DNA from 4 places in the Nonomuraea sp. NPDC059023 genome. Region 4 is predicted to be linked to each of the others. Evidence: riboswitches for the same ligand, from Rfam matches in the RefSeq annotation. Region 4 holds a riboswitch; each other region holds the start of a gene.
What was found. Region 4 has a riboswitch for cobalamin ahead of ACFWYW_RS25385 (CbtB-domain containing protein). Riboswitches for the same ligand answer to the same signal wherever they lie in the genome.

Region 1: it holds a riboswitch for cobalamin, as region 4 does, so the genes downstream of both, ACFWYW_RS09565 (ribonucleoside-diphosphate reductase subunit alpha) here and ACFWYW_RS25385 (CbtB-domain containing protein) in region 4, are expected to answer to the same signal.
Region 2: it holds a riboswitch for cobalamin, as region 4 does, so the genes downstream of both, metE (5-methyltetrahydropteroyltriglutamate--homocysteine S-methyltransferase) here and ACFWYW_RS25385 (CbtB-domain containing protein) in region 4, are expected to answer to the same signal.
Region 3: it holds a riboswitch for cobalamin, as region 4 does, so the genes downstream of both, ACFWYW_RS44680 (ABC transporter substrate-binding protein) here and ACFWYW_RS25385 (CbtB-domain containing protein) in region 4, are expected to answer to the same signal.

What each region holds. Positions count from the first base shown of each region.
Region 1 covers NZ_JBHYIO010000004.1:298,392-300,580, forward strand. Annotated here, with positions in the region: gene ACFWYW_RS09555 (ArsR/SmtB family transcription factor) at 1-95, shown strand, start outside; gene ACFWYW_RS09560 (Bug family tripartite tricarboxylate transporter substrate binding protein) at 181-1,107, shown strand; cobalamin riboswitch at 1,132-1,333, shown strand; gene ACFWYW_RS09565 (ribonucleoside-diphosphate reductase subunit alpha) at 1,446-2,189, shown strand, end outside.
Region 2 covers NZ_JBHYIO010000012.1:258,264-260,452, reverse strand. Annotated here, with positions in the region: gene metE (5-methyltetrahydropteroyltriglutamate--homocysteine S-methyltransferase) at 1-1,217, opposite strand, end outside; cobalamin riboswitch at 1,364-1,537, opposite strand; cobalamin riboswitch at 1,603-1,775, shown strand; gene ACFWYW_RS22445 (CoA-acylating methylmalonate-semialdehyde dehydrogenase) at 1,918-2,189, shown strand, end outside.
Region 3 covers NZ_JBHYIO010000037.1:74,116-76,304, forward strand. Annotated here, with positions in the region: gene ACFWYW_RS44670 (hypothetical protein) at 1-395, shown strand, start outside; gene ACFWYW_RS44675 ((2Fe-2S) ferredoxin domain-containing protein) at 428-811, shown strand; cobalamin riboswitch at 870-1,066, shown strand; gene ACFWYW_RS44680 (ABC transporter substrate-binding protein) at 1,198-2,189, shown strand, end outside.
Region 4 covers NZ_JBHYIO010000015.1:80,186-82,374, forward strand. Annotated here, with positions in the region: gene ACFWYW_RS25375 (histidine phosphatase family protein) at 1-273, opposite strand, end outside; gene ACFWYW_RS25380 (CbtA family protein) at 312-1,061, opposite strand; gene ACFWYW_RS25385 (CbtB-domain containing protein) at 1,074-1,235, opposite strand; cobalamin riboswitch at 1,292-1,429, opposite strand; gene ACFWYW_RS25390 (hypothetical protein) at 1,441-1,713, opposite strand; gene ACFWYW_RS25395 (sigma factor) at 1,662-1,979, opposite strand; gene ACFWYW_RS25400 (YbaB/EbfC family nucleoid-associated protein) at 2,068-2,189, shown strand, end outside.

The DNA.
Region 1 (2,189 bases), on a different contig from region 4:
TGCTGGCCAAGTACGGCCACCGGGCCGACGACGCGCCCCCGGACGCCCGCCCGCTCTACATCAGGATGTTCGCGCTGCCGGCCGATGATACGTGAAGAGTGCCCCCCGATGTGTAACACCGTGTGATCTGCCAATAACCTCATGTAATGGGAGGTCTATCGGGGTTCGGGGAGGGGCATCATGCGGCGTCGGCAGTTCTTCGCACTCGGGCTCGGCCTGGCCGCCTGTGCCTCCGGATGCGCCACCGCGGGTGGCGGCGCGCACGGCCTCGGCCCCGTCGGCGTCGTCCCCGGCGGTGAGCGATGGGCCCCGGTCGCGCAGGCTCTCTACCGCACCCTGCGCAGGACCGGCTACCCCGCCACCGGCACGGGCGGCACGACCACGGTCACCGTCACCGGCCTGCCCGCGCTGGCCGCCGCCGAGCTGAACGACCAGCGCCCCATGCACGTCACCACCACGCCGCTGGCCAGGCTCACCGGCAACGTCGAGGTGCTGGTGGTGCCGGCCAACTCGCGGCTCAAGGACTTCGACGCCTTCGCCGCCCACCTGCTGGCCCAGCCGGAGCGCACCTACCTGGCCGGCGGGCCCCTGGGTGAGCCCGATCACCTGCTGTTCGGCCTGGTCGCGCAGGGGCTCGGCGTGGACGTCAGGAAGATCGACTACACCGGCTACCCGGGCGCCCAGGAGGTGGCGGCGGCCATGCAGGGCGGCAAGGTCGCGGCGGCCACCGGGCGGCTGCGCGACTGGCGGGCCCGGCTCGACTCCGGCCGGATCAGGCCGCTGGCCGTCTCCTCGGCCGCCCGGGTCCCCGGCGTCGATGCCCCGACGCTCCTGGAGTGCGGGGTGCGGGTCGACTTCGCCGACTGGTGCGCGGTGGTCGGGCCCGCCGCGATGGACGGCGAACGGCGGGGCGCCGCGGTGCGCATGATGGAGGACGCGACCCGGTCGGCGCCGTGGCACGAGGCCTGCCGTAACGGGGGCTGGGAGGCCATCCCGCTCAGCGGCGACGACTTCGCCACGTGGCTGGCCACCGAGTCCGCCCGTACCCGCAGAGTACTCCGTGAACTCGGCATGCTCGACACGCCGAGCACAACATACCGGGGATAGTTGCGGGATCGGCCACTAGATGTAGGATCCTGCACTGTCGCTGGTTCGCCTCCCCGGAGGCGGAGCAAAAGGGAACCTGGTGCGATTCCAGGGCTGCCCCGCAGCGGTAAGCGGGAACGACCGCCGTCATGAGCACTGGACCCAGGTCCGGGAAGCGACGGCCAGTAGGACTCACGCGTTGAGACGCCCGCGAGCCCGAAGACCTGCCAGCGGTTGTCTTGTCCATTGGGCCTCGAGGGAGGGCCCGGGGGCTGCGCGGCCGGGGGATCTCCGTGCTTGCCGCGTGCGCTCTCGCGTGCCTTCGCAGGGGGAAAGCTCGCTCGCGAGGAGTGTTGCACGTGACGCAGATCGTTGAGATGGATCGGCGGCTGGCCATCGAGGAGGCGGCGGCGCGCGTGATCGCCGACCCGGCCAACTCCCGGGTCGCCGCGCGGCTGCTGGCCGAAGAGATCGCCGACGAGGCGGCCGGCCACGGTGTCCGCTCGTTCTCGGACTCCATCGCCGCCACGCACGCGGCCGGGCTGATCCAGGACGCGCTCGCCGACTTCGTCCGGCGAAATCGTGAACAGCTGGACGCGCTCATCGACGCCGACGCCGACGAGCGGTTCGAGTACTTCGGCCTGCGCACGGTCTACGACCGCTACCTGCTGCGCCACCCCGAGAGCCGCAAGGTGCTGGAGCGCCCGCAGCACTTCATGCTCCGCGTCGCCTGCGGCCTGTCCCAGACGGTCGGCGAGGCCGCCGAGCTGTACGCGTTGATGTCGACTTTGTCCTATCTGCCGTCTTCTCCCACGTTGTTCAACTCCGGCGCCCGCCGGCCGCAGCTGTCGTCGTGCTTCCTGCTGGACTCGCCCCGGGACGAGCTGGAGTCCATCTACGACCGGTACGGGCAGGTCGCCCGCCTGTCCAAGTACGCCGGTGGCATCGGCATCTCCTGGACCCGGGTCCGCTCGCGCGGATCGCTCATCAAGGGCACGAACGGGCACTCCAACGGCATCGTGCCGTGGCTGCGCACGCTGGACTCCTCCGTCGCCGCCGTCAACCAGGGCGGCCGGCGCAAGGGCGCGGCCTGCGTCTACCTG
Region 2 (2,189 bases), on a different contig from region 4:
CGCGCGCGGACCGCCGGGTTGTGGGTCAGCGGGGACTCGGCGCGGGCGCGCAGCGCGGCCTGGTTGGCGTCCACCTGCTCGGCGATGAGGTGGGTGCCCCTGCTGATGCCGCGGGTGAGCGTGACGGTCTCGGCGACCTTCTGGCGGGCGAACGCGAGCCAGCCGGCCACCTCGGGATTGAGGTCGGTCTCCAGCGCGGTGTCGTAGGGGACGTGCAGCAGGGAGCAGGAGGCGGCCACGTCCACCCGCTCGGCCAGTCCGAGCAGGGTGGCGAGCGTTGCCAGCGACCTCTCCAGGTCGTTGATCCAGATGTTACGCCCGTCCACGACCCCGGCCACCAGTCGCTTGCCGGGCAGCCCGCCGGCCGCGGCCAGGTCGTCGAGGTTGGCGGCGGCCGAGCCGGTGAAGTCGAGTCCGAGGCCCTCGACGGGGGCGGCGGCCAGCACGGGCAGGGCGGCGCCGAGCCGGTCGAAGTAGCTGGTCACCAGGATTCTGGGCCGCCGGGTCAGCCCGCCGAGGTGGGCGTAGGCGGCGGCGGCGACGGCGGCGAGTACCTCCTGCGGCTGGTCCTGGACCAGGGCGGGCTCGTCGAACTGCACCCAATCGGCGCCCGCCGACTGCAGCGACGCGAGGATCTCGGCGTAGACGGGCAGCAGCCGTTCCAGCAGCGACAGCGGTTGAAAGCCGGGCTCGACGCCGGGGGCGGGCTTGGACAACAGCAGGTAGGTGACGGGGCCGAGCACGACCGGGCGCGGGTTGTGGCCCTGCAGCAGGGCCTCGGTCAGTTCGGCGGCCTGCTTGCCGGGGTTGGCGGTGAAGACGGTGTCAGGGCCGAGCTCGGGGACCAGGTAGTGGTAGTTGGTGTCGAACCACTTGGTCATCTCCAGCGGCGCCACGTCCTGGGTGCCGCGGGCCATGGCGAAGTAGCCGGCCAGCGGGTCGGCCTCCACGGCCGCCCGGTGCCGCTCGGGGATCGCGCCGACCATGACGGTGGTGTCCAGCACGTGGTCGTACAGCGAGAAGTCGCCGGAGGGGACTTCGCCGAGGCCGGCGTCGGTGAGCTCACGCCAGGCGGCGCGGCGCAGGCCGGCGGCGGCGGCTTCCAGCTCGGCGGCGGTGATCCGGCCCGCCCAGTAGCCTTCGACGGCCTTCTTCAGTTCGCGGCCGGGTCCCTGGCGGGGGTAGCCGTACACGGTGGCGAGCGAACGCTCGGTCACGGAACTCTCCTTCGCGAGTCACGGGGAACATCCCCGGCGTTCGAGCGAAGGCACGGCCCAGGCGCGGGCACACTTCTGGCCCGCGTGGTCGCCCAGCCCTCCCTCGAGGCCGTCCGATGCACCGCGCGCGGGGTGCGCGCGGGCAGTGGCAGGTCTTCGGACTCGCGGGCGCGTCGCACATGCCTACTGGCCGTCGCTTCCCCGGCCCCGGGGGCCGAGTGCTGGTGACGGCGGTCGTTCCCACTCACCGCTGCGGGGCAGTCCCGGATTCGCACCGGGTTCCCTCTTACGACGCCTCGCCTGGCTGACGGGGCGAACCAACTGCGACCCCCACCCTAAGCCAAGGGAAGCCGGCACTGGACTTACTAGGACGTCCAACTATATTTTCAACAGGAACGCTCGCGGTGCAGGGAAGCTGGTGTGAATCCAGCACGGTCCCGCCACTGTGACCGGGGATGTGCGTCATCGCTCGACAGTGCCACTGGCGAAAGCCGGGAAGGCCGGATGACGTGCGCTGATCCGGGAGTCAGGATACCGGCCGCGAGTTCTGGCATGTGTTGTCCACGAGGATGGAGCGAACACGCATGGCACCGGAACGCGCCCGCGGCCCAGGTGATCCGATGGCGACGGCGGTCACTCACCTCTGACCTGCCCTCCTTTGCATGCCCATCCTCGGGTCCACCTGGCGAAAGCAGGCTCCATGATCCGTGAACTGTCCCATTTCATCGGCGGCAAGCACGTCCCCGGCATCTCGGGCACCTTCGGCGACGTCCACGACCCGAACACCGGAACCGTCCAGGCCAGAGTCCCGTTGGCCACTCCGGACGAGACCAGGGCGGCCATCTCCGACGCCGCCGAAGCCCAGGCGGCCTGGGCGGAGTGGAATCCGCAGCGCCGCGCCCGCGTGCTGCTGAGGTTCCTGCACCTGGTCGAGGCCGAACGCGACACCCTGGCCCGGCTACTGTCGTCCGA
Region 3 (2,189 bases), on a different contig from region 4:
ACAACGACTTCTGGATCCTGCGCAACGGTGGGCTGGGGTGGTCCAGCAACCTGCCCGGCGCCTACTTCGACACCAACGCCAGCGACCCCTGCAACACCCAGGACATGACCGTCGGCTCCTGGAACGCCCACCAGCTCAACGGCGGGACGACCTACACCGTCGACACCTGGGGCGGCCACGGCGGCGCCGTACTGTCGCACATGAACCTCACCGCACAGGCGTTGCGTATCAAGAGAGAGAGCCCCAACTGCAGCGGCGACACCCCCAAGCCCTGGTGTGTCGGCGTCGACTTTCCCACTCCGATCGGCCGGAGCGTCCGGCTGATCTCGCTGAACCCGGTCATGATCCCCGCCTGCTACTCCTGGCGTGCCGGTGGGGGCGGCGAGCGCTGCTGAGTCACACCCTGTCGTACTCATGAAAGGAATCCGTGAAAAGGATCACCGTGTGCCGGGACTGCTGCTGCGGCAGCGTCCGGAAGGTGCCCGCCCTCGACCATGACGAGCAGATCCGCCGGCTGGCGGAGGTCTCCGACGTCCGCGTCACCGACTGCCTCGACGTGTGCGACCAGGCCAACGTCGTCATCGTGCAGCCGACGCCGGAGGGGCGGGCCGCCGGCGGTCGTCCGGTGTGGCTTGCGCTGGTCAACGACGAGGGCGCCACCACGGACGTCGCCGACTGGATCAGCGCCGGCGGCCCAGGACTGGTCCCGCTGCCGCCCATCCTCGAACTGCACCGCTTCACACCGCCTCGACGTCTTCGCCCACGGGCATCGGACCGGACCGAGCTCATTGCGTTTCTTGGAGAGTCCTAGTCGTGCACGAGGAATCGTGGGCTGGTCAAGGCCGGTTCCCCTCGACACGGCTTCGCCCGGATAAGTCCTGAAGACGTGTGCGACGATATCGGCGTAGGCGACGGCGGAACGAGGAAGCCGGTGTGAATCCGGCGCGGTCCCGCCACTGTGATCGGCGAGCGTGCCCCGACAATGCCACTGCCTCTCGTGGGTGGGAAGGCCGGGGTAGGCGCTGACCCGAGAGCCAGGAGACTCACGCGGTCGCCTCCTCGAGAAATTGGGGCGGATCTCCCCAAGAGAGGATGGACCGTGAGCACGACCGTCTCCCTCCTGGAGCGCCGCCCCCTCGCACGCCGTGATCGCTGTCGAGGAATGGCGGTCGCGGCCTTCCCCTCCAGGAGAATCCGTTGGGTTTCTTTCGCCCTGTCGGCGGAGCACTGCTCGCCCTCGCGCTCGTCACCGGCTGCGCGGGTACGGCCCAGCCCGTCAGGCCATCGGCCGCCGCCGACGGCCGCTGCGTCACCGCCTATGACCCGGCCAAGGACTACTTCCCGGCCAAGCAGACGCTGAAGCACGCCGGCAACTTCACCCTCACCTACGCCAGGCACTACCAGACGATCACCGTCAAGCAGCCCACACCCGGTGCCAAGCCGGAGACGTACGTGCTGCTGCGCTGCGGCACGCCCGACCCGAAGGTGGCCGGGGCCACCGTGGTCGAGACCCCCATCGAGTCGCTGTATTCGGCCTCCACCACACACCTGCCCTTCGTCACGGAACTCGGCGTGCTCGACCGGCTCAAAGGCGTGGCCTCCGCCGGGTTCATCACCTCGGCACAGGTGCTGGCGAAGGTGAAGGAGGGCGCCATCACCGAGTACGCCAAGGGTCAGGAGGTCGACACCGAGAAGGTCATCGCCGCCAAGCCGGGCGTGCTGATGACCGGCGGCACCGAGGACAAGGCCTACGGCCCATTGCGCCAGGCAGGTGTCAAGATCGTCGCCAACGCCGAGTGGCTGGAGAGCTCCCCGCTGGGCCGCGCCGAATGGATCAAGCTGATGGCCGCGCTGACCGGCACCGAGCAGCAGGCGACCCAGGTGTTCGACAAGATCGAGAGCGACTACCGGGCGCTGACGGGCAAGGTCAAGGCGGTCACGCCGGTGACGGTGCTGCCCGGCCAGATGTACGAGGGTCAGTGGTCGATCGCCAACGGCGGCAGCTACGTCGCCCAGCTGATCAAGGACGCGGGTGGCAGCTACGCCTGGGCCGACACCCCCGGCCCCGGCAGCAGCACGCTGGACCTGGAGGCGGTGCTGGCCAAGGCCAAGGACGCCAAGGTCTGGCTCGCGACCGCCGCTGAGTGGAAGGGCCTATCGGACGTGGAGAAGGCCGACCCGCGCTACGC
Region 4 (2,189 bases):
GGCGGTCTGCAACGCGGCCACCGACGGCGCGACGAACGCCGCCCCCGCCTGCCCGGCCGTCAGCATCTCCCCAAGCCCACCGGGCTCCGCGTCGCCGGACACGCCGGGCTCGCGGAGTTCGCCGGGCTCGCGGAGCTCGCGGAGCTCGGGCCGGGTGCCGGGTCCCGCGTATGACGCCGTCCTGGCCAGGTCGGCGGTCCCGGCCAGAAGGGCGGCCTTCGCCAGGCTGGCGCGATCGGCCTGCTCCGGTGCGGGGAAGCAGGCTGTGCGCATGCCTGGTGTGCTGGCATGCCGTACGAAAAGCACTCCGCTCAGCTCGGTGCGGCGGCTGGGACGGCGGCGGTGGTCCGGCGGGCGGCGCGCTCGCCCGCCCAGGCGAACAGCGCCCCGAACGCCGCCCAGAACACCAGCTGCGTCCCCAGCGACGCGAGCCGGAACTCCCAAAGCAACGTGGCGGGAAAGCCCGCGGGCACCTCGTCGACCCGCGGCAGCAGCGCCAGCGCGGCGACCACCGGCACGAGGAAGGTCATCACGGTGACGCTCCAGCGCGCCCACGGACCGCCGGTGACCCGGCGCCCGCTCGCGACCGCGATGGCGACGGCGGCCAGGCCCACCAGCACCATGACCACGTAGAGCAGGGTCCGGCTGCCGATCGTGTGGGGGTCGCCGACGGCGGGCGGGTTGGCGGGATATTTCAGGAACGGCAGCAGGACGATCGCCAGAAAGGCCGTGCCCGCCGCGGCGAACGCGAGCGCGGGGTCCGACCTGGGGCCGACCCGGCCGCGCAGCCCGGCCACGACCAGGCCGAAGATGCCGCCGACGGCGAGGCCGTAAAGGCCCGTCGCGAGGAACAGCCCGGCCTTCTGCACCGGCCGGCTGACCTCGGCCTCCTCACCATGATGATCGTCGGCCGGCGCGGCCGGCGCTGCCGCCGCCGCGGCTTCTTCCAAGGCGATCGCGCTGTCCACGTGGGGCTCCCCCGCCAGGAAGGCGAAGGCGCCCGCGAACAGTCCGGCCAGCAGGCCCAGGAGCAGACCTCTGACCACAAGGGTGCGCACCATCGTGCCCGGCCCCTAGTGGCAGGGCACGCCGAGCAGGTGACGCCCGTCGTGCATCAGCTCGTGCAGGAAGGTACCGGTCTGCGAGACCGCGCCGTTGTCCATCAGAACCAGGTACGCGATCAACAGGAACAACGGCACGCTCAGCAACCAGGGCCGCAAACGGGGAAAGGGCACGGACGTCGAAGTGGTCCCACCACTCATCAAGGCCTCCTCAGGGATGACGCGTCCCAACAGGTGAGGTCACGGCCGTTAGGTGACCTGGCTCCCGGGATCTACGTCCCGGATACAGTGGCGCGTCCGCACCGGCATCTCACCGGATTTCCCCTGACAGCCGTGAAATCTACCGGAACGTATCCTTTCCTCCGGTTCTCGTCAACAGTCACGTGATCTTCGAAAGGTCGATGATCACGGTTTTGCCCCCGAGCGGATAGTGAACGAGCCGGCCGTCGCCGACGCCCGGTTGAACGATCTGCATCCCGCCATCGTCACCGGGCCGGGTGCCGAGGTCTCCGGAGCGGCCCGTGGCCAGGTCGAGCAGCGCCTGACCGCCGCCGGCCGAGTCGAACCGCACCGTCATGAACCGGTCCGCGGCGAGTCCGATCACAGGGGCCTCGGGCAGGTCCCGCTCCTGGGTGCCGTCGCGCAGGCGCATGAAAACGGTCCGGTCCGGCCTGTGGCCGACGCAGGTGAGCACGCCGCACCGCACCCAGATCTCGCCCGCGCGCGTTTGCCGCGCACCCGCGACCAGGCCCGATGCAACCTGATCAGCGCCTCCTGGGTCAGGTCGGCCGCGTCGTGCGGGTTGCCGCTGAGCACGTATCCATAGCGCAGGAGCGCGTCGGCGCGCTCGGCGACGAACGCCGCGAAGTCGTCCACCCTGGCCTCACCCTTCCTCGGTCCATCACATCCCAGACGCACGGAGGCCGGATTCTGTTGAATGTGAGGTGAAACGCTTTACCTACTAGTTCAGTTGCCATTGCCGGTGCCACGATCTACGTTGGGCCGAATGACAGACGAGCTGGACCGGATGTTCGCCGAGTTCCACGGGGAGATCGCCCGACTCCAGGGACTCCAGCAAGAGATCGAGCGGGTACGCGGCCGCGGTGAGGCCGCCGAGGGCCGGGTCGT